3 regions of the Brevibacillus ruminantium genome follow, and region 3 is predicted to be linked to each of the others. Evidence: riboswitches for the same ligand, from Rfam matches in the RefSeq annotation. Region 3 holds a riboswitch; each other region holds the start of a gene.
What was found. Region 3 has a riboswitch for cobalamin ahead of NDK47_RS02650 (acyl-CoA thioesterase). Riboswitches for the same ligand answer to the same signal wherever they lie in the genome.
Positions count from the first base shown of each region.

Region 1: another riboswitch for cobalamin. It lies ahead of NDK47_RS17205 (ABC transporter substrate-binding protein); the one in region 3 lies ahead of NDK47_RS02650 (acyl-CoA thioesterase).
Region 2: another riboswitch for cobalamin. It lies ahead of metE (5-methyltetrahydropteroyltriglutamate--homocysteine S-methyltransferase); the one in region 3 lies ahead of NDK47_RS02650 (acyl-CoA thioesterase).

Region 1 covers NZ_CP098755.1:3,473,540-3,481,382, reverse strand. The annotation lists gene NDK47_RS17225 (lantibiotic dehydratase) at 1-1,452, shown strand, start outside; gene NDK47_RS17220 (lanthionine synthetase C family protein) at 1,478-2,845, shown strand; gene NDK47_RS17215 (alpha/beta fold hydrolase) at 2,896-3,687, opposite strand; gene NDK47_RS17210 (M24 family metallopeptidase) at 3,814-4,908, shown strand; cobalamin riboswitch at 4,912-5,116, shown strand; gene NDK47_RS17205 (ABC transporter substrate-binding protein) at 5,358-6,389, shown strand; gene NDK47_RS17200 (FecCD family ABC transporter permease) at 6,504-7,577, shown strand; gene NDK47_RS17195 (heme ABC transporter ATP-binding protein) at 7,574-7,843, shown strand, end outside.
Region 2 covers NZ_CP098755.1:2,850,741-2,858,583, forward strand. The annotation lists gene NDK47_RS14045 (CDGSH iron-sulfur domain-containing protein) at 1-156, shown strand, start outside; gene NDK47_RS14050 (Lin0512 family protein) at 237-596, opposite strand; gene metE (5-methyltetrahydropteroyltriglutamate--homocysteine S-methyltransferase) at 919-3,213, opposite strand; cobalamin riboswitch at 3,371-3,569, opposite strand; gene tnpA (IS200/IS605 family transposase) at 3,911-4,381, opposite strand; gene NDK47_RS14065 (hypothetical protein) at 4,597-4,797, opposite strand; gene NDK47_RS14070 (aldo/keto reductase) at 4,813-5,727, opposite strand; gene NDK47_RS14075 (DoxX family protein) at 6,125-6,439, shown strand; gene NDK47_RS14080 (S-layer homology domain-containing protein) at 6,508-7,843, opposite strand, start outside.
Region 3 covers NZ_CP098755.1:498,138-505,980, reverse strand. The annotation lists gene NDK47_RS02665 (b(o/a)3-type cytochrome-c oxidase subunit 1) at 1-218, opposite strand, end outside; gene NDK47_RS02660 (cytochrome c oxidase subunit II) at 235-702, opposite strand; gene NDK47_RS02655 (cytochrome c oxidase subunit 2A) at 730-891, opposite strand; gene NDK47_RS02650 (acyl-CoA thioesterase) at 1,185-1,661, opposite strand; cobalamin riboswitch at 1,861-2,055, opposite strand; gene NDK47_RS02645 (response regulator) at 2,162-2,818, opposite strand; gene NDK47_RS02640 (PAS domain-containing sensor histidine kinase) at 2,790-3,884, opposite strand; gene NDK47_RS02635 (GNAT family N-acetyltransferase) at 4,108-4,632, shown strand; gene NDK47_RS02630 (hypothetical protein) at 4,797-4,991, shown strand; gene NDK47_RS02625 (amidohydrolase) at 5,077-6,417, opposite strand; gene NDK47_RS02620 (ABC transporter ATP-binding protein) at 6,560-7,525, opposite strand; gene NDK47_RS02615 (ABC transporter ATP-binding protein) at 7,522-7,843, opposite strand, start outside.

The sequences.
Region 1 (7,843 bases), 2.7 Mb from region 3:
GACTCCCTGTACATAAGGTCAGCGTCGCTGGGAAAAGAGATTATCCCGACGACAGGACATATGCTCACCCTCAGGAACACTCCGCCCGTCTATCGCTTTTTACGGGAAATCGCTCAGGAACGGCAGGGCAATTGGGGGAGCTTTTCATGGGGAGGCTTGGAACAGTCCCCGCATGTACCGCGAATACGCTATGGGAAGTCGATCCTGTCGTTGGCGAGATGGCGAATTTACAAGCATACGGCTCCTTTTTCCGAGCGGATGTCAAAGGAAGCCTGGATGGATGCTGTAAAAGAATGGCGGGAGAAGTGGAAGCTTCCTCAGCAGGTGTTTCTCACCGAAGGGGACAACCGGATTTTACTTGATCTCATGCATCCGCTGCATGTAGAGATGCTGCACCGCGAGTTTGAACAAATGAAACCAAGCGAATCGCTCGTATTGACTGAGACCCCGATCCTGGATGGAGAGCATCTGGCGCAAACCCCGGACGGGCCGGTCTGGCTGGAGGTAGCCATCCCACTGGTGAAAAGAGGGCAGCGGCAGCCGGTGACGGAGAAACTGCCAAGCACTGTGGCAAGCCGGATACTTGAGGGCCCCGCCCGTTACCATTTGCCGGGAGGACAGTGGCTCTATGCCAAGCTGTATGGCTGTAAAAGCCGGGAAGAGGAGTGTATCGGTTTTCCGATGCGGCAGTTTTGCGCGGAGATGGAGAGAAAAGGACTGGCAGACGCTTGCTTTTTTATGCGGTATAAGGACCCGGAGACACATGTTCGATTGCGATTTCGCGGGGAGCCTTCGCGGCTGACGAGCGAACTGTTGCCAGAGCTTCATGCTTGGGCACGAGGCTTGCAGCAGGCGGGAATGCTGACCAGACTGGTCATCGACACGTATGAGCCGGAAATTGAGCGATATGGCGGACCTGCTCTGATCGCGCTGGCGGAAGACGTCTTCGCAGCGGACAGCCGTGCAGTCAGCGGAATGCTGGCCTTGAAACGCGGCGGAAATCTCGGGATTGCTTTTAGCTTGCTCGGAGTCATAAGCGTACTGGATATCGCGGAGCAATTTGGCATGTCATTTGAGCAGCAATTGGACTGGTTTGAGCGGCGTTATGAAAAGAAAGCGTACCAACAGGAATTTCGGGAAGCCAGGCGACTGTATTTGACGCTTGGAAATGCAGATGGTGAGTGGGCCGGACTCGCTTCGCATCCCGACGGTCGACAGCTCCTCCCGCTGCTTCAGCAAAGGAAGCCGGCTCTCTCCCGTTTTGCGGCAAAAATTCGCGAGGCTTACAAAAACGACGAACTGCACAACACGCCGGACAACATTTTGGCCAGTGTGATCCATATGAACGTAAACCGCCTGTTTGGCACCGACCGGGAGAGTGAACGAAAAGTCATGGCCCTGGCCAGACACACCCTGTACGGACTCAGACATGCGCGCGCAAACCGGGTTTGAGCGCCATAAGAAAGGAGGTTCCCCCATGCAGGTGAAACAAACAAAGTCCCAATGGAAGCCGGTCTCGTCTCCGCAGATGCGGGAGATGATCGAAAAGCAAGTATTTGAGATAGCTGCTCGGCTGCAGGATGCTGCGTACACGGCCAAGATCGCCGAAAACGCAGAAAACCGGTTTGAAAGCATGGGTGCACAGCATGCCTTGTTTCATCCTGCGTCGCTGGCAAGCGGTTATACGGGGATCAGTCTGCTGTATGCCGAGTTGGACAAAAACGATCCGAACTACGGCTGGGATGTAAAAGGACACACACTGTTGACAGCAGTCCAACAGGAAGTGCAGCGTACAGGCATCCACGGACTTGGTCTGTGGACAGGTCTTTCAGGCATCTGCTTTGCTGTTCATCTGCTGTCGCGTCAAGGCACCCGTTACCAGGTTTTTCTGCAAAAATTGGAGGAGCAGCTGGGAAAACGACTCCCCGAGTACCTCGCAGGGGCGAAAGCGCGGCTCCAGGATCGTCCGGCGATGAGCGACTATGACGTGATCAACGGCGTAGCGGGGATTGGGCGTTACTTGCTGCTTCGGCAGGACCAGCCCGAGCTGGTGAAGCTCCTGTATGATGTGATCGCTTATCTGGTGGCTCTCGCTGGCGAAAGAAAAGTGGCAGGGAAGAGCGTTCCGGCATGGCACATCTCAAAAGAGAAGCAGGCGACGATCGCAGATGCGGAGAGATTCCCCCAAGGAAATTTCAACTGTGGTGTCTCCCACGGAATACCAGGGGTGCTCTCTTTGCTGTCACTCGCTTTGCAGCATGGTGTGGAGATAGAAGGTCAGCGGGAGGCGATACAGCGCATCGCAGAATGGCTGCTGGCATGGAAGCAGACGGATGCGTACGGGGATCTCTGGGCTCCACAGCTTAGCCTGGAGAATTGGGAAATGGGAAAAGTAGACCCCTTCGTGCATCGGGAGGCGTGGTGCTACGGAACGCCGGGAGTCGCCCGTGCGCTCTGGTTGGCGGGAGAATCGCTCGGGCAAGCAGACTGGAAGCAGGCAGCACTAAAGGCATACCGGGGAACGTTTCGGCGTCCGCAGGAATTGTGGAATCTTTACGCTCCGACGATCTGTCACGGGTATGCCGGTTTGCTGCTGATGACCCAGCGCATGTACGCCGAAAGCGGGGAGCTGAGAGCGGAACGGGACAGGCTCGCGGAACAGGTCATCACCATGTTTTCGTCAGAAGCGCCTTTCGGTTACTACGAGGTACAGCGGCTTGCATCCGGTGACAGACGGCTTCATTACCCTGGACTTCTCGATGGCGCGGCCGGTACCGCTCTTGTGCTTCTCAGCCTGTTGCGTGCTGAGCCGCCGGAATGGGAAGCGGCTCTTTTGCTTTCGTAAAAACCGGGAGTACACAGCACGTTGTCTGTGCTGGTCAACTCCAAGCACGATCAGACCGAAGAGACAGGGATAGAACCGATAAATTCTATGCAAAGTCGACTCAAAGGCTCTGCAGCGCGAGTCACGATCTGGTGCTTTACTCCAGGAACGGAAACCATTCGGGCTTGCGGTAAGTGTTTTCCCATAAGCTTGCCGTACGGATGCATGTGCGTGTCCTGCTGGCCATACAAGAGCAGCACGGGCTGCTTGATCTCATGCAAGCGCTCTGTGCAGCGGTAGCGATGGCCGATCGTATACAGGTGATGAAGGGTCTTGGCGTCCGTCCGGCTGCCATGCGTGATCCATCGTTCTTTGTCTGACTCTTTGTCCAGGTGTGAGGAGGCAGTCGAGCGGGCCAATACTCCCACACCACCCATCCTGGCAATTGCCTCGGCCAAATAAAAGCGCGAGTGCAGGTACCACTCATTCACCTCGGAAAAACCGCTGACCAGCACAAGACCCGCGATTGAATGCGGATGGCGCAGGCACCATTTCAGGGCGAGAGAAGCCCCTTGGGAATAGCCCATCACGACCACTCGCTCATGTCCGAGAGCGTGAATCGTTTCCTCCAACGTCTCGCTAAGATCGGCCATCGTAAAAGGGATGGGCAGCGGATCGCTCGCTCCGTGGCCGGGAAGATCAGGGAGGATAAGTTGAAAGTGCTCGGCTAATTCGTGTAAACGGGAGAAATTGATCATCCCGATGCCAGGCGCATGGATGCATACAAGCGGCTGGCCGTTGCCGTACAGCTGCACCGCTAGCTTGGAGCCTTTAGCAGATGAAACGATTGATGTTTCGCTCATTCGTGATTCACCTCTGTTTTATCCTGTCCGAAACTGCGCATAGTTTTTTCGTCCGTTCGCTTCTTTTTTTGGTGAGGAAATGGTATCCTCGCAGTATGATACCCAAAGAAAGGCGGTTGACCCCCTTTGTATCAAGAACGTATTCAGCGCATTCTTGCCTATATGCAAAAGGAAGGAATAGACGTTGCTTTGATTACATTGCCAAAGCACGTTTACTACCTGACAGGGTTTTTGACCGAGCCGCACGAGCGGTTCATGGGCCTGGTAATCCCAGCTGCCGGAGAACCTTCCCTGATCGTTCCGGCACTGGACCGGTCGGCTGCGGCCGAAGCGTCTGCCATGAAAAACATTCTGACCCATACTGATACAGACAACCCTTATGATGTCTTGAAGAACGCCTTGCCACCCGGACTAAAAACGCTGGGGCTGGAAAAAAGTCACATGACAGTTGACCGCTTTGAAGCGATGAGTGCGCAGATTGCTGCTGAAAGCTATGTCGATGTAGAGGAGCCGCTTCGTGAAATGCGTTTAATCAAATCAGCGGATGAAGTAGAGCGCATGAAGCACGCTGTCAAGCTGGTGGAAGCTGCTTTGGACGCGGTTGTGAAGTCACTGAAGCCTGGCGTCACCGAAGCGGAAGTGGTTGCTGACCTGGAATACCAGATGAAACGTTTGGGCGCGGAGGGACCATCGTTTAGCACGATGGTGCTGGCCGGCGAAAAGTCCGCCCTGCCTCATGGAAAACCAGGCAGCCGTGAGGTCCGAGAAGGTGAGCTGCTTTTGTTTGACCTCGGAGTCCTGGCAGACGGGTACGTGTCAGACATCACGCGCACCTTTGCCGTTGGTGAAATCAGCGAGCAGCTTCGGGATATCTATGAAACCGTGCTGGCCGCCAATGAAGCGGCGATTGCCGAGGTTCGCCCGGGTGTAACCCTGGCCCATTTGGACCAAACCGCACGCCGCGTGATTTCAGACAAGGGATACGGAGAGTACTTTATTCACCGACTGGGACACGGCCTGGGGATGGATGTGCACGAGTATCCTTCCGTCCATGGGCAAAACCAGGATACACTTCGTCCAGGAATGGTATTTACCATCGAGCCGGGTGTTTATGTGCCGGGTGTTGGCGGTGTGCGAATTGAGGACGACATTCTGGTTACAGCGGACGGATGCGAAGTGTTGACGCAATATCCGAAGCAACTGCAAGTGATTGGAAAATAGAATACGAGCTACTCGTTTCATGGTGTAATCCGGAGCGAACATCGTTCCGGTTACTTAATAGGGAAGATCGGTGAAAATCCGACGCGGTCCCGCCACTGTGAAGGGGAGCGTCCTTGCGTGAATCCACTGTTTTGCCAGAGCGCGAAATGGGAAGGAGCAAGGCGTGATGAACCCAAGCCAGGAGACCTGCCATGAAGCACGCACGATGAACCCACGCGGATGGGGAAAGTGTATCAGGAGCATCAGCGTAGACGCTATCCGGCTATCCTTTTGTTTCTATGCACATGCAAGCTATAAGAAGCATCTTCCGCAAACATCGGAAGGTGCTTTTTTTCTGGCATCCCTCCGCTCACACTGGTAAAACCACCGCGTTACAGACATCAAGAGACGAGAGGCGAACACGTGGTTTTTCATAAATGTGTAGTGATGAAAAGGGAGGAAGTAACATGATGAAAGCTAAGTACATAGGAATTCGGAACTGGATGCTAACAGGGATCGCGGCTGTCCTGTTCCTCACCGGCTGCGGCAGCGCCACTCCAGCAAACAACGCGTCTGCTCCCAATAATACTCCGTCGCAGGAAACGGCGAAAGCTGGTGACGGAAACAGCACGAATCCGGTTACTGTCCAAATAGATGGGAGAACAGTTACGTTCACCGAGGTGCCCAAAAGAGCAGTTTCCCTCAATCAACATGTGACTGAGGTGATGCTTGCCCTCGGTCTTGAAGACAAGATGGCCGGGACCGCGTATCTGGACGACAGCATTTTGCCGGAATACCAGGACGCCTACGCCAAGGTTCCCGTTCTTTCTGCGAAGTACCCATCCAAAGAAGTGCTGCTTGCAGCAGAGCCGGACTTTGTCTACGCTGGCTGGAAAAGTGCTTTTACAGAGAAAGCGGTCGGAACGATTGATGGATTGGAAAAATTAGGGATTAAGCCGTATCTCCACCAATCCTCCAACATGACAGGGCCAGAGCCCGAAGATGTTTTTGCTGACATCAGCAATATCGGCCGTATTTTCCGGGTGGAAGAGAAGGCAGACGAACTGATTGAGAAAATCAAAAAAGAGATGAAAGAAATTACTGACCGAATTGGGGAACAAAAAGAACCGCTGCGTGTTTTCGTCTACGACAATGGAGAAGACCAGCCTTTTACGGCGGCTAATAACTATATGACGACTTTGATTCGACTTGCAGGAGGCAAAAACGTATTTGATGATATCCCGAAAGGCTGGACAACCACTAGCTGGGAAGAAGTAGTCGCGCGCAAAGCGGACGTCATCGTCATCGTCGATTACGGAGATAAGACTGTGGAGCAGAAACGCAACTTCCTGCTGTCGAAAAAAGAACTGGCGGAGCTGCCTGCCATCCAGAACAAGCGACTGATTGTGCTGCCTTTGTCTGCAGCCGCAGAAGGGGTACGAGCGCCGCTTGCCTTGCAAACACTTGCCGAAGGGTTCTATCCGGAAGCATTTAAGCAATAATCCTGGTAACCCGCCGCCCTGGCCTGTTATTGCTGATCGCGTCGAAGGGAGGATAAGATGCCTAAAACAACGGTTGAGAAAATGGTCTCCACGAAGGGACCGGAAAGCAGCGAAATGCTCACAAAAGACATCAGAAGGTCGAAGGCATGGTTTTCATCGATTTTGCTGCTTCTGGGTATCGGCCTCGTTGCCAGTGTGACGTTGGCCGTTACGCTTGGGTCAGTTGCAATTCAACCGGAAACGGTATGGCGAATCGCCCTCTCCCATGTGCCAGTGATCGGGGGTTGGGCAGAGGCAGACTGGTCAAAATCGGAAGAAACCATCATATGGCAAATCCGTTTTCCACGCGTGCTCCTGGCCGTGATTGTGGGAGCGGGTCTGTCAGTGGTCGGCGTGACGATTCAGGCACTGGTGCGAAATTCGCTGGCAGATCCGTATCTGCTTGGCGTTTCCTCGGGCGCATCCGTTGGTGCCACGCTCGCCATTCTGCTTGGAGCATTCAGCATGTACGGGCAATATGCCGTTTCAATGGCAGCATTTACTGGCTCGCTCATTTCCACCATCTTGGTGTTTACGCTGTCCCGGATGGGAGGACAGAACTCGACAGTCCGATTGCTCATGTCCGGCATCGCCGTAGCGGCTGTGTTGTCAGCCATTACCAGCATGATCATCTTTACGGCACCAAACGAGCACGGCATTCAGACGGTCCTGTTCTGGATGCAGGGCAGCTTGGCCGGGGGGAAATGGACGTATCTCGGCATGCCTTCTTTTATTGTTCTGGTTGGGCTTTTCGCATTGATGCTACAGTACCGCTCCCTCAATGCCATCATGATGGGAGAGGAAACGGCCCGTACCTTGGGGGTCAATACGGAGCGATTCCGAAAAATACTGTTGGTGATTACTGCTTTGTTGACAGGTGTCATCGTCTCGATAACCGGAGCCATTGGCTTTGTCGGACTGATGATACCTCACATGGTACGCATTGCGGTGGGGTCCGACCATCGCAGAGTACTGCCGGTCAGTGCTTTGTTTGGCGCGATTTTTCTGATCTGGGCGGATGTTCTGGCGAGGCTGCTATTCGCCCCGCAGGAACTGCCGATCGGAATCATCACGTCACTTTGCGGCGGGCCGTTCTTTATCTGGCTCATGCTGCGCAACTCTTATTCGTTTGGAGGGGGGAACTCATGAATCTCCAAGCCAGGCAGGTTTCGGTAGCGCTGTCCGGGAAAAAGATCCTGGAGCACATCGATGTCCAGGTGAGTCAGGGAATGTTCGTCGGGTTGATTGGGCCGAACGGGAGCGGAAAATCGACATTGCTGAAAAGCATGTACCGGATCAAAAAACCGGATGATGGGATCGTCTCCTTGAATGGGGAAGACGTCTACCAACTCTCGGCGCGTCAAGCTGCGCAGCGCATGGCGGTTGTTCGCCAGGAATCTACGGTGGAGTTTGAT
Region 2 (7,843 bases), 2.4 Mb from region 3:
GTCACGGGTGATGTTGATCTGGTAGATGCAGTGGGTGGCCGTTTTCAGGTCGGCTCGACGTTTTCCCTTTGCCGCTGTGGCCAATCAGGGATCAAGCCATTCTGCGACGGCACGCATAAAAAAATCGGTTTCGAGAGTGCACCGCGCGCTACCTAGCTGAAAGTCCACTCCTCCTTTTCACAATGCAAAAAGCCCGGCTCTTTACCTTTGAACCGGGCTTTTACAATCCATTGGTCTTAATAGCCTACCTCGACAGAAGCGATCACCACATAAGCCAAATCATTTTTATCTTCTTTGTCTGAAAGGACCACGCCACTGCTCGTCAGCATACCTCCGTCGATGACCTCAAAGGTAACAGTCCCGTATGGCAATTCAGCACGGACAACATCCAGTTCAAGCTTGTCCTTGTCGGCTGGGACGGCAAGCCGGACATTTACTTTCATTTGATGAATGTCTTGATTCGGCAAGACCGAACGTAAGCCTGGCATCGAGTTATGGTGGATGGCATTATGTACGGCGCGGACTGCCGCTTTGGTAACGTTTTGACCGTGCAAATCAATACCCATTCCGATTTCAATAAACATGACTTTCTCCAACACGAAATCACTCCTCTTTATGCACCTACCCGTTGCCTCAGGTGATTGTTACATGTTCATCTTATCATGTTTTCTCAGAAAAGGAGCAGATCATCACTCCGCAGGGTTGCCATCTGTTGCACTCTGCTTTTGATTGAAAGCGGCGCTAGAAAGATACTTTCGATTTCATCCATACTGCAGCAAGGACACTGATAGCTTATCTCATTTTCCTCAACAGATGCTATCTCTTTTTCCTCCGTATAGCCACACCATTGACATACAAAATACTCAGTCATTCTATCATTCCCATAGGTCATGCGAATGCAGATGGTTTTAAATACGCTCATGGTTGTGCAGATGTCAAACGATCACGAACGATGAGAGTAGCAGTCACCATATTTCGCAGGGAAGCAATCGTTTCTTCCTTGCCTCGGGTTTTGAGTCCGCAGTCTGGATTAATCCAGAATTGAGCAGGTTCTAACACTTGCAAACCGCGTTCAATCATACTGACGATTTCCTCGACAGAAGGAATGCGCGAACTGTGGATGTCGTATACCCCAAGACCAATCTCTTTTTCGTAGGCATGTTCATGAAACGAAGATACCAATTCTCCATGACTTCGAGATGTCTCTATGGAAATGACATCAGCATCTAAATCACGTATCGAATCGATAAAGTCGTGGAACTCGCAGTAGCACATATGTGTATGAATTTGCGTGTTGTCTTGAACGGAGGAAGTGGTTAGGCGAAACGCCTTGACGGCCCAATTCAAATAATTTTCCCAAGCAGACTTCTTCAGTGGCATACCCTCCCTCAGGGCTGGTTCGTCTACTTGAATCATCTGGATACCGGCAGCCTCCAGCGCTTCCACTTCATGTCGCAATGCAAGTGCAATTTGATAGGCTACCTGTTTTCTTGATATATCGTCACGCACAAATGACCAATTGAGGATAGTCACGGGACCCGTAATCATTCCTTTTACCGGTTTTGTGGTGAGCGATTGAGCAAATTCGCTTTCTTTCACTGTCATTGGCTCAAGAAATTCGACATCTGCGTAAATGATCGGCGGTTTCACACAACGTGATCCGTACGATTGCACCCAACCATTTTTCGTAAAGGTGAACCCTGCCAGCTTCTCTCCAAAAAACTCTACCATATCGGTCCGCTCAAACTCGCCATGAACAAAGACGTCGAGTCCAATCTCTTCTTGAATCTTGATCCATTTTTCAATTTGTTCCTGGATGAATTCTTCGTAAAACTCCGTCGTCCACTCGCCCTTTCGCCATTTTTGTCTGGCCTGTCGAACTTCCAAGGTTTGCGGAAAGCTTCCGATTGTCGTCGTGGGAAGCAAGGGAAGCTTCTTTTCTTGCTGTTGTTTCTTCCGACGCTGTACGAAAGGTGACTGACGCTCAGCATGCTGGTGTCCCAGATTGGCTACAGATTCATGTACTTTTAGTCGGTTTCTTTCTGGAGACTGCGCCAAATTAGATAAAGCCGTTTGACTTCTGGTGAACTCCTCTATCGTCGCGTTTTCACCAGAGCGAAATCCATTGAGTAAGACTTGAATTTCATCCAATTTTTCATCAGCAAAAGCCAAAGCCTCTTTGACAAGGGGATCAAGTTGCGTTTCTTGATTGATGCTAACAGGGACATGGAGTAAACTGCTGGAAGGTTGGAGCCATACACGATCCTCCGGAACAGCGCTCGTAATAGTTCTCAAAAGTTTCCATTTGTGAGGGAGGTGCGAGCGCCAAATATTTCGACCGTCTACCACACCGATGCCAAGTACTTTATCTTCTGGAAATCCGCACGTTGTAAGATACCGGAGATTCTGTCCGATGCCGTGAACAAAATCCAATCCAATACCCTGAACGGGAAGGTTGATCACATCGGGGTAGAATTCTACGGAATCAAAATAGGTTTGCAGCATAATGTTCAGATGGGGTGCTGCTTCATGAAGCTGCTTGTAAATGTATGACACGGTTTCCATCTCCTCTTTACTGAGAGAAGAAACCAAAATCGGCTCATCCAGTTGAACCCATTCCACCCCTTCTTGCTCTAACTCCCGTAAAATTTGCTGATACAACGGGACGAGTTGCAAGATAAGGGCTGGTAATTGTGCAGGGACATATCCCTTTGAAAGTTTGATAAACGTGTATGGGCCGACGATGACAGGCTTTCCTTTGATGCCAAGCTTCTCTTTTGCTTCGCGATAAGCAAGAAGGGGCTTGTTTTCTGTTAAGGTCGGAGTCCTGTCGCCAATCTCTGGAACAATATAGTGATAATTTGTGTTAAACCATTTTGTCATTTCACACGCGATCGCTTCTTGACTGCCACGCGCCATAGCAAAGTATGTCTGAAGTGGAACAACTCCACCTTCATAAGGAAACCGTTTTGGGACCAAGCCAAACATGACAGCCGTGTCCAGCATATGATCGTAACATGTAAAATCACCGACAGGGATATAATCGATCCCTTTCTCTTTTTGCTTCTGTAAGTGATGGAGTCGAATCTGTTCCATCTGTTGAAGGAAGTTGGATTCTTCTAATGTTCCCGCCCAAAATGCTTCCAGAGCCTTTTTCCATTCACGGTTTTCTCCTATACGTGGATATCCCAGGTTACTGCTTTTGATACTCATCTAAATACCTCCCCATACAAATAGTCTTTGCGTTACTCCAATAGAAAAAGGCATCTCTAACGTTCAGAAAGAAAGTTAGAAATGCCTAAATAAGCAGTGAAGTTTCACGCACTACTGCCATAGTGGATCTAACACCTCCCTATCTCCCGTAGGTCTTGCAGTGTTGTCGAAACAGGCAGGTCTCCTGACTTAAGGCTCATCATCAGCTGCATGCCTTCCCAATCCTGATGGATCAGTGGCGACTTCCTGCGCTGACTCCCCTTTTACAGTGGCGGGACCGTGTCGGATTTGCACCGAACTTCCCTTTTCATCCTTGAACGTTACTCACTCAAGGAACCTGTTTCCAGTTATTCAATTGATAAATGTACTCGCCCTCAATTATAAACTGAGCAAGATGTAAAAATATAAACTATCCACACAGGAATAGTATATATTTCCATTATCTTAATTGAATTGGTTACAAATTTCAATCATTTTTAACGATGCGATGCGTTCCGACCCGAAATCGATAGTCGGCTGTGTTGCTTTTCTCGGTTTCAAGTCAACGATCGTCTCGACTGAAAGTGAGTCATAACCACCGGCTTAGCCGGTGGCTTCCATTAGCCCTATAAGGGCATGTTACAAGCAAGCGCCTCAAAGGCGCCCTGAAAGTCTGCCAACCGCGTGTTGCCTCGGGCAGCCCCTGAAAAGGGGCTCCTTACCTGCCCTTTTTCACCGACTCACCCGTAAACGGATCGATCAGCTCTTTCATCGTTAATTGTTCATAGTTCTTGTCCTCCACTAATTGGTTCCGAATATATTCCTCAATTACCTTTTTGTTTCTTCCTACTGTATCTACGTAGTACCCTCTGCACCAAAATTGACGATTTCCATATCGGTATTTCATATTTGCAAACTTATCAAAGATCATCAATGAACTTTTTCCTTTTAAGTAACCCATGAACTCGGACACGCTTAACTTAGGCGGAATACTCACTAACATGTGAATATGATCCACGCAAGCTTCCGCTTCAATGATCTCCACTCCTTTTCGTTCGCATAACTCCCGTAAAATTTTCCCTATCTCTCTCCTCAATTTCCCATATATCACTTGTCTTCGGTATTTCGGAGCAAATACGATATGATATTTACAGTTCCATTTGGTATGTGCTAGACTGCTCTTGTCCATCCTTTGTCCTCCTGTGATAAGTGTAAGCGGTTGGCAGACCGGCTCTCATCTTATCACCGAGTTCAAAGGATGACTACTCATAGCTATAAGCTTTCCCGAACCCCCAGTCTAACTGGGGGTTTTCTTATACAAAAAATAACCCTGCAGGCATTTCTTGCCTCACAAGGTTATGTTTGAGCGTCCAATGGGCTGTTCAAGCTGGAGCCACTTCTCGGCTATATGTGATTGGCAAACAGATAGGAAAGGAACAGATAGGCGCTCAGGACAGTCCCGACCATGAACAGGACACCGCTTTTCACTTTCTTTTGCACCAAATGGAGAAAACCGAAGCAAAACAGAACGCCGGTAACGCTAAAAAACGCGATGCCCAGCCAAAATACGTTCCATGGTAAAAGTGACAAATCGATATTCGCCACAAAAACACCGCCTTGCTATATATTTTGAGGGTGATCCCCGGACACCAGTTCCGCAGCTTTTGCATTTGCCTCTACCTGAGCAGGGCTTTTGCAGCCCGGAATGACCGCTGTGACTGCTGGATGCTTCAAGCACCAGGCGAGCGCCCACTGCGCCATGTCAACTCCTGGAGGTACTTCTTTGCTTTTGATCTCTTCCGCTTGCTGAAGCAAGGAAAGCACACGCTCCTGATCGTGATTATGCCGTACATCATTGGTGCCAAACTGAGTGCCCGGCTTGTATTTTCCGCTGAGATACCCGCTCGCCAGCGGCACCCGAGCAAGCACACCGAGATCTTGCTCCTGGCAAAGGGGGAGCACTTGCTCTTCCGGCGCTTGATCCAAACGGTTGTAGACGACCTGAATGGTTTTGGCGTTTACCTTTGAAGCTGATGATGTTTGGTGTACCTGATTGTTTTTCGCGATGGACAGACCGAGATGACGGATTTTTCCCGCAGCTATCTGTTTGTCCAGCATGGTCCAAAGCTCATCGTTGTCAAAGGCTTCGTCAGGACCGGAGTGGAACTGATACAGATCGATATAATCTGTCTGCAAAGCGCGAAGGGACGCATCCAGCTGCTTCAGAACATCATCAGCGCTGTAGTCGTTGGTCCGCGTAAATTTGTCATGAAAATGATGACCGAATTTCGTCGCAACCACCCAATCTTCGCGGCGATCCTTTCGCAAATAGCCACCGATCAGTTGCTCAGACAAATGATCGCCATAGCATTCCGCGGTGTCGATCAGATTGATTCCCATTTCCTTCGCTTTGTCCAGAATGTGGTCGACTTCTTCCTGAGTGAAATCATGACCCCACTCTCCTCCAAATTGCCAAGTCCCGATACCAATGACGGATACGTTCAATTCGGTTTTGCCGAGTCTACGATATTTCACGAACACCCCTCCTCTATCATTCTCCTCCAACGTTTGGAGATCGCAGCCATTATGGCAGGAAACCTTATCATACAAGAAGATACTCTCGATCGCTCTCCGCAAATCAGCGGACTGCATGCAAAGGGAAACACGTTTGGATGACAGCCCACAGTAGTAGTATACCTGAAGGATCTGAGCTTCTACCAGTCGGCTCTTGCGTTTGAATTCTACAAAACAATGAATTTAAAAAAGTCTCTTGACTGGAAAAGGGTACCTCTGAAATAATACTTACAAGTAACATTACTTTTAAGTAATTTAATAAATTTGCGTGCTTGTCGGTCTATGTCGGCAAGACGCCATTCAAAAAGGAGGGTCTCGATTGATCCTGAAGCTCATACAGGCTCTGCTGGCAGTATTCATGGGTACGGGCGGCCTCATCAAGATTGCCCGTGTTCCTTTTCAAGTCGAGCACTGGAGTCACTATCAATATCCCCTGTTGTTCATGACCGTCGTCGGACTGCTGGAGCTGATCGGAGCAGTCGCCCTGGCCGGAGGCTTCTGGAACAAAAGCCTGGCAGTGGCAGCAGGTGTACTCTTTATCCCCCTCATGCTCGGGGCGATCCATGCTCATCTCTTCCGTGCCAGGCAACCGATCATGACGATACTTCCTTCTTTGTTAACCCTTCTTTTCTCTGTACTCGTGATTTATTGCAATCTAACGACTCTCACCTAAAAAAACAGGTGCAGCCACGTATTGGGCTGCACCTGTTTCTCGAATCATTCCGTTATCGCTTTGCTCGCCTATCGTTTATTGACGACGATCAGATAAACCTGTCCGTCGGCATTGACCCACAGGTCGATGTCATCGGTTGTTTTCACAGCGCTGTCTTTCAGGTCCGAACCGTCGTAGTACTTGATCTGGGCATCCTTCGTCAATTTGAGGCTGGTCGACACATTGCTGAAGAATACGTATTTGTCTCCGTTTACGCGCGTTTCAAAGCCAATGAAGGAGACCCCTTCTTTGTCCAGTTTTCCTTGGGTGGCGGCTTTTTTCACGTCCCCATCGCGAGTCAGGGTCAGTGTCACGAGGTCAAACTGTTTCACCTTGTCGATGACGTCAGCATCCTCAACGGTATAGGTTTTTCCATCGACAACTACTTTGGCAGATTTCACGGAGCCGTTTTCTTTTCGCACCTCTACAGTATCCACCACACCGCTCACCGTTTTCTCTGCACCTGTCACGGCTTTGACCTTGCCGTCGTTATTTAAGACCAACGTATACTCTTTGTCGTTCGTGTCCGCATTGGATTCGATCGTGACGCCAGAGAGCAGGACGTAGTCTTTTCCGTTTACGGTAATGGTTTTCCCGGATTTATCCGTTACATAGCCTTTTACGGTTTGCTTTTCGGCTGTCAGCTCAACGATGTTATTGGTTCCGAGATTGTATTTCCAACTGATGATTTGATAGTCATCGAGTTGTCCTTCCTTGATGGATGTAGCAGATACCGTGCTTCCATCGATAGTCAGCTTGGCTGTGGTCAAAATATCGTAGACCTTCCCGTCTACTTTGATTGTTGCCAGTGTTGCCGGGCTACCCGCGGCATAGGCCGTTGTGCTCGAGACCAATTTGCCTGCCGACACGCCGACACCTTGCTCAATCTTGATCAAATTGCCTTTTTCGTCAAAGGTGAGAACGGCTGTCTTGCCGTCAAGCAAGTCCTCCAGATCGGACACTTTCTTCTCATTTACGTAGAGCTTGGTATCCTTGAGGACGTCATAATCTTTGCCATCAAAGCGGATGATGTTGTCATACGTGTCAATCTTAATGGTTTGCGTCGTGCTCAGCTTCGTTACGGTTACCGCAGAGGCTTTCCCATCTACATCCAAGGTCAGCTCCACGAGATCTCCTTTGTCTACGTCTGCGAAAGAGCCCGTAGCTTCCTTCGCCTGCGGATGAGCTTTCACCTTAATCGCGGCGTTCGTAGTCAGTTCGTAGGTTTGATCATCCAGCTGAATCTCTCTCTTCGCTTTTGTGCCGCTCACGGTTGAGGTCTTTTTGACGATTCCTGAAACGGCGTTGTCGGAGATCGTAATGGAAATGACTTTTCCATTCTCATCCAAAACAGCAACGAATTTT
Region 3 (7,843 bases):
GTGGTAAAAATGAGTGCCATCAAGACCCCATGTGCGGTCAAAATCTGATAATAGTTGGTCCAGCTCGGCAGCTCAATGAGTCCGCCGCGCACCATGCCTTGCAGCATTCCAGCCAGTGCGGCCAGCCCGAAAGCTGCGTATGCAACCCAAATGTATGCCAGACTGAGACGAGCAGACGGACGATCCACCTGCGCCTTTCCCATATGTGTTTGCATCATATCGAAATCACCTGCCTTATTTTACAATAATGGTTGTCGCCATCACCTGGTGGCCGGCGCCGCAGTATTCATTGCAAAGGATCAAGTATTCACCAGGTTTTTCAAAGGTGTACGACGCGGAGTTGATATGCCCCGGCATTACCATGAAGTTGACGTTTGTACCCGGTATTTGAAATCCATGAACCACGTCGGGGCTGGTTACGTGAAAATTCACCTTTGCCCCTGCCGGAACTTCCATCTTATTGGGGTTGAAGCCAAAAGCAAACGCCGTCATGTAAGCATCGTACTCCGTGTCACTGATCTTTTTCAGACCAGGATTGTCAAACGGAGGTGTCTCCGATACTTTCGTCGGGTCGATCATTTCCATGTTGCTCGGAGGGGCCATACCCATTGCGAAGGCGTTCACACAAAGCAGCACAATAAACAGCGCCAGGCCTCCTGCCCCCAGAATCAGCCAGATTTTTTCGTAACGGTGCAGATGCATCGTTTCACAACCTCCCTCTCTTCCCTGCTATGCACGATCCAGGAATAATCCGAATACACCAAACCAACTTAGGAGTATGATAGCGCCAACCAGTAATACAGCGATAAATGTCCCTTTCAGGTCCTGCGATTCAGGCTTCAGTTTCTTTGCCTCTTCGAGTTGACGCTGTGTTTCTGTCTTTGTCTCCACGGCTCTCTCCTCCTTTCCCGATACCGTACGAGCTGTTCCTTTTTACGACTTCATTCTACTCTCTGGCGGCTTGCACTGTAATTCAGGGAAAACCCCTAAAAACCCCCGGGAACCTCCTGATATTCCCTAATTCCTGACACATTTTGGACATAACCGACAATCTTCGTCATCCACTTCTTAACAAAAACCGGCAGCCCGTATGTACAGGACTGCCGGTCGTGATTCGTGATCGATTTTATGGCGTTTCTATGCTAGTTCCGACGTTATTCTTTCATGCTCGTACGTTTTTTCTTTCATGCCTGTTCGCGACGGTTTCTTCTGATCTCGTAGCGTTCTTTTGCTTGTTCATGCTGCCGCATTTCCTCTTCTGTTTCAGGAATAACCTGTGGGACAGGAGCAGGCTTGCCGTTTTCATCCAGGGCGATAAACGTCAAATATGCACGTGCGGTTACTTTCCTTTCGGCTGTTATCAAATTCTCCGACTCTACCTTTACATAGATTTCCATCGACGTTTTGTGCACCCACGTCACATACGCCTCCAGGTTGATCGCTTCTCCGGTTTTGATCGGGGCCAGGAAGTCAAAACTGTCGCTGGAAACGGTGACGACGGGCTTGCGGCAGTGTCTCATCGCCGCTATACACGCGATTTTATCGACATAGGCCATTACTTTGCCGCCGAAAATCGTATTGTGGTGATTGGTATCTGGGGGAAAAACCAGATCTGTCATACATGTTCTGGATTCACGGATGGGTTTTGCTGGTTGTTGCATGAGGGACCTCCCATTATTGCGTATTGGCAAAGCAAGTGCTCTTGTCTTGCGCCCGCATCTGCTGTTTCGCTGAAAATAGAAAAGGCATCTCTATCGATCCAATGGAAAGTTAGAGATGCCAAAATGAGCAGGGGCTTGCAAAGCCTCCTGCGTGATTCACGCTAGCCACCCTAACACCTCCCTATCTCCCGTAGGTCAAGCAGTGTCGTCGAAACAGGCAGGTCTCCTGACTAAAGGCTCTCCATCAGCAACCGCCTTCCCAATCCTTCCGGATCAGTGGCTCATATGGTGCTGACTCCCCTCTTACAGTGGCGGGACCGTGTCGGATTTTCACCGAGCTTCCCTTTTCATCCTTGAACGCCGCGTTCAAAGAACCTGTTTCCACTTATGTAGTTCATACGACTGCAAAATAAACACTGAATCCATGGTAGCATTTTCGCCGAAGCTCGTCGACATGCAGAACACAAAAAAAGGCAAGCTGCTGTGCTTGCCCATGCGACCTATTCAAAATCAAGCCAACCTTTCTTAATCGCATACCGCACCAGATCAGGACGGGTGCGCAGATGAAGCTTCTCCATGATGTGCGCCTTATGGGATTCGACCGTCTTCACGGATACGGTCAACTGTTCGGCAATCTCCTTGTTGCTGAAGCCTTTGGCGATCAGGATCAGGACTTCCTTTTCCCGCTCGGTCAGAATCTCGTATTTCGCCTGCTCTTCCCCATTTTTCACCATTTGCAAAAACTCTTCGATCAGCGATTTGGTCGCGGACGGATACAGATAGGCCATCCCTTTTGACACCGTGCGGATCGCCGCAATCAGATCCAGATCAGGAGCGCTTTTTAAAATATAGCCAGCCGCTCCTGCCTGCAACACACGAAACAGATATTCCTCGTCATCGTGCATTGTCAGGACGAGCACCTGAATTCCGGGAGCTGCTTCTTTAAGCCGCCCTGTAGCCGAAAGACCGTTCTCTCCCGGCGGCATGCTGAGGTCCATCAGCACTACATCCGGCCGAATTTCAAGCGCCTTGTCAAATGCCTCTTTGCCGTCCGCTGCATAGCCGACAACCTCCATATCCGGCTGGGCGTCAATCAACATGCCCAAGCCCGTGCGCACGACAGCGTGATCATCCGCGATCAAGACTCGAATGCCCATCTTCTGCTTCCCCCTTTGCGACTGGTATACGAACAATCACCGTGGTTCCCTCTCCGATCACGGAGCGGATATCAACACTGCCTTTCAAGAGTTGAGCCCGTTCCTTCATCCCGAACAGCCCCAGACCAGAGCCTTTGTTTTCAGCCAGCTCCACATCAAAGCCGACGCCGTCATCGACAATGGTCACCACCAGTTCTTTTTCCCGAGCCTCAAATATAATGCCCAGCGTGTGGGCTTGTGCGTATTTTGCTGTATTGGTCATCGCCTCCTGGACGATGCGGTAAAGGGCGGTCTCCACAGGCGCAGAGTACCGCTGCCACTCTCCCTGAACATGCAGGTCTACAGATAGGCCAAAGCTTTTTTCCACCCGTTTGATCAGCGAACGCAGAGCTGGCAACAGCCCGAGATCATCCAGAGCGGAAGGGCGCAGCTCCAAAGCCATGCGCTTTACTTCCTCCATCGCCTTCGCCGTCATCTGTTGGATTTCGGTGACATGCTGCTTCATGGGACCGCTCAGCTTTCCTTGTCCCAGTACGTTCAGCCCGACCAGGATGCTGTATAGTGCCTGCCCAACGCCGTCGTGAAGCTCGCGGGAAATGCGCTTTCGCTCTTCTTCCTGAGCCTGAATCACAAAATTGGTCAGCTTGTGTTGATAGCGTTCTTTTTCCGCCCGCAACTGCATGGTCATATCACGGAGAATCATCACCATTTTTCCATCTGCCCCCTCGGGCAGCCTCGTAGAGCTGGCTGCGACGGGATACTCACGCCCATCTTTTGTCCTTACCCGCATTTCAAAGGAGGGCATCTGGGTACGCTTGAAGAAACAGTCCGTACAGGTACTCTCCTCCTGACAAGTAGCCATGCCCAAACAGATTTCACATATATGCTTGCTACCGACCAATTCTTCCTTTGACCAGCCTGACATCCGTTCCATAGCGGCATTCACGGTCACGATTGTTCCGCTGTGATCCACGACCAAAACAGCGTCACTGATATTCGCAAATATGGACTGTAAGAGCGTATCGGTTTCTTGTGACGCACCCATTTCTTCCATCCACGCGTTCATGGTGATCCTCCTCACAGACAAACATCCTATCGCTATTGTAGGGGGTGGGGCGTGGAAAGTGAATCGGGGAATTCCCTTAACATCCGGGGAGCTGACTTAGGAAGCTGCTTCCCCAACCCGCAATTTTGGGGATTTTCTGTCTAAACAAGTGGAAGAATTCCCTGCTTCGTGGTACTTTTTGATCATGCATCATCCAAAATCACGGAAGAAAGAAGGGCGCCCCATGGACCAAACCCATGACCTGACGATCAGAATCTTGCAGCCGGAGGACGCAGAGTCGTATATTGCCTTGCGTCTGGAGGCTCTTCAGCAAAATCCCGAGGCCTTTTTAACCACCTACGAGGAAATGCGCCAGGATCCCAACATGCTGGAGACCTGGAGGGCCCGCTTGAAGCCGACAGCGGATTTATTCACGGTAGGGACATTTATGGGGCGCTCTTTAATTGGCGTAGCCACACTCAGGCGGGAAAGCCATCTGAAATTACGCCACAAGGCTTCACTCGTAGGCGTTTATTTTACGCCTGCCCAAAGAGGTCGCGGCTCCGCCAAAATGCTGATTTCTCACCTGATCGAAATAGCGCGGAAACAGGAAGGATTGGAACAAATTCATCTCACGGTCGCAAGCGACAATCTTCCCGCTGTATCGCTCTATGCCGCTCTTGGGTTTACGAGATTTGGCACAGAAAAAAACGCCCTCAAATACGACGGCGTTTACCAGGATGAAGACTACATGACATTGTTCCTCTAATCAAACCGGCATGAGCGTGATGGGTAAAATAGCAAGAACCCCCGGCCAGATCAGGAAAGCTGCCGGGCTACGTGTACATTTTTCCAAATCCCGTACAAGTATCTAAGCATTTTCCACTCGAGCCTCGTACCATGGTAAAAGCATGGGAAGGGAGGTATCTCTTGGTGGATCCTATTCAACATCATCGTGATCGCATGCATTATCACACCAGAATGGCTGATCATTTCCATCGTCAGCGCATTGCCAGCGGACACCATGGCAGGCTTCATCACATGTATGCTGAAAGAGAGCATTTTCACCGGGGGCGCGCCCACCATCATAGAATGATGATGGAAACCTATCGTCATCATCACCACTGATGGCCGCTCCACTGAAGTCATCTCCTTGCTAGACTTCCTGACAGTGACAGGGGGTCTTTTTTTTGTCTTGCCTTTGACGATTCATTCATTTTTCACCGTTTTCGGTGTTCTCTCCACTCCAACCCGGAAGCTCACCGGCATGCAATGCGCAGAGGGCATACGTCTGGATCGCAATTTCCATCACGCGCTCATCGATGTCAAATTTCTCGTTGTGATGCCCAGCCGCCAGCGTCGTCCCAATCACCAGATAGGAAGCCAGACCGCCGTTGTCCTGCACTCGTTGCAGCATGTAGGTAGCATCCTCCGAGCCCCCCGCTACGACAAAATCACGAACCGCATGCACTGCTTCCACCTTCTCCGCCTGCGACCGGATAAAGGGGATCAGCTCGCTGCTGGAGTCGCAGCTATTCGCCATGCCGACGATCTCGATGCTCTCTTGGACATCATGCATCACAGCGGCGCCTTTGATGATTTGAATCGCTCGCTCCAGCATGTATTCATTGATATCCGAGGTAGCCCCTCGCGTCTCCACCTTGAGATAAGCTGCGCCCGGCACGATATTTCGGCCGCTGCCAGCCTGCAAAACCCCGACGTTGATCCGGGACGAGCCTTGGGAATGACGGGGAATGCTGTGCAAATTCAGTGCAGCAGAGGCCGCCGCCAACAACGCGTTTTTGCCATCCTCCGGGTGTCCGCCGGCGTGGGAGGAGTACCCCTTGTAGGTGACATCCAGCTTGGTGGTCGCCAGATATCCTCTCGCTCCGCACACGACCTCGCCCAGGGGAACCCCGCTGCCGATATGCCCGGAGAAAAAGAAGTCGACGTCGTCCAATACGCCCGCTTCCACCATTGCCTTGGCTCCCCGCACGCCTTCCTCGGCCGGCTGGAAGATGAGCTTGATCCGCCCCTTCAGTTGATCCTTCATTGCCATCAATACCTGGGCCAGTCCTAAGCCAATCGTCGTATGGGCATCATGGCCGCAGGCATGCATCATTCCCGGGTTGATCGAGACATAGCCGTTTGCTGCCGGCAAGTGATCCTGCTCGTCGGATTCCTGAATGTCCAGCGCGTCCATATCGACGCGAAAGCCTATCGTAGGGCCAGGTCTTCCGGTATCGAGAATGCCGACCACACCGGTAAAGCCGCCAGAGAAGACAGGCAGCCACTCAGGCCTTGCGCCTTGCCCCAGGGCGCGCTTTTCCTGCTCGGCCAGAAACGCTGCCGACGGAACACCCATCCGCGCTTCGTCTCGGATGACTTCTTTCCCTGCCTGAATGACATATCCCCACTCCTGCAGCTTTTCTGCCACAATAGAGGCTGTACGGAATTCGACCCAGCCGGATTCGGCGTACTTGTGAAAATCGCGTCTCCACGCCGTCCATTCTGGAGACAGGCTCTCCACCAATTGCTTGAGCTGCTGATTCATTTGCATCTCCTCTTTTCGATCATGATGCTTTCCTGTGAAAAAGGCAGCGGTCTCTCATTTAGAGAGAACGACTGCCTGATCACGGAAACCTGTGTCTGCCTTCCTACTGTCAGTCCTGTTTCCGTTTACAAAAAACTCGCATCTATTCGTACAGATGGCAGGCGACATGACGGCCAGGCGACACCTCGCGCCATTCCGGCACAATTTCCCGGCAGCTGTCCTTGACATACGGACAACGCGTATGGAAGGTGCAGCCGCTCGGCGGCGATTGCGGATTAGGCACATCGCCTGTCAGCACGATCCGCTCGCGTGACGATTCCGGGTCAGGGACCGGAACGGCGGACATCAGCGCTTTTGTATAGGGATGAAGCGGTTCCGCAAACATCTCAGCCGTAGGCGCCAATTCCACCATCCTGCCCAGGTACATGACGCCCACCCGGTCGCAGATAAACTTGACCACGGATAAATCATGCGAGATAAACATATAGGTCAGCGAGAACTGACTTTGCAAATCCTGCATCAGGTTGAGCACCTGTGCCTGAATAGACACGTCCAAAGCGGAAACTGGCTCGTCACAAACCACGAATTTGGGTCTGAGTGCCAATGCACGGGCGATCCCGATCCGCTGCCGCTGTCCACCGGAGAATTCATGCGGAAAACGGCTGGCATGATAGGGAGCCAATCCCACTACGCTCATCAGCTCGGCAATCCGCTCCTTGATTTCCGCATCCGAGAGCTGCAGATGCGTGCGCAGCGGCTCTTCCAGCGTCCGCTGTACTGTCCAGCGCGGGTCCAGCGAGGCGTAGGGGTCCTGAAAGACGATCTGCATATTTGTGCGGAATTTCCGCATCTCGTCTGGCTTCAGTTGGCGGATATCCTGTCCTTCAAAAAGAACTTCTCCTGCCGTCGGCTCAATCAAGCGAAGAATGGCCCGCCCGGTTGTCGATTTGCCACAGCCTGATTCGCCGACGATCCCCAGCGTTTCTCCGGGCTGGATGGAGAAAGAAACGCCATCCACCGCCTTGACTGCACCCACCTGTTTGGCAAACAGCCCTTTCTTGATCGGAAAGTGCTTTTTCAGATCCTTTACTTCCAATAGCGGTTTCACGCTTCCACCTCCTGATACAAGAGACAACGGCATTTATGTTCAGCCTCTACCTCCACCAGCTCCGGTTTCACACTGTCGCAGGCATCCGTCTTGAACGAGCAGCGCGGGGCAAAACGGCAGCCCGGGGGCATGTCCAGCGGATTAGGCACGTTTCCAGGAATCGACTGCAGCCGGGTCTGGTTCCCCGCCAATTGCGGCAGGGACGCCATCAACCCTTTTGTATACGGGTGCTTGGGATCGCGGAACAGCGTCTTCACATCCGCCTCCTCGACGACCTGCCCGGCATACATCACCACGACCCGGTCACACATCTCCGCT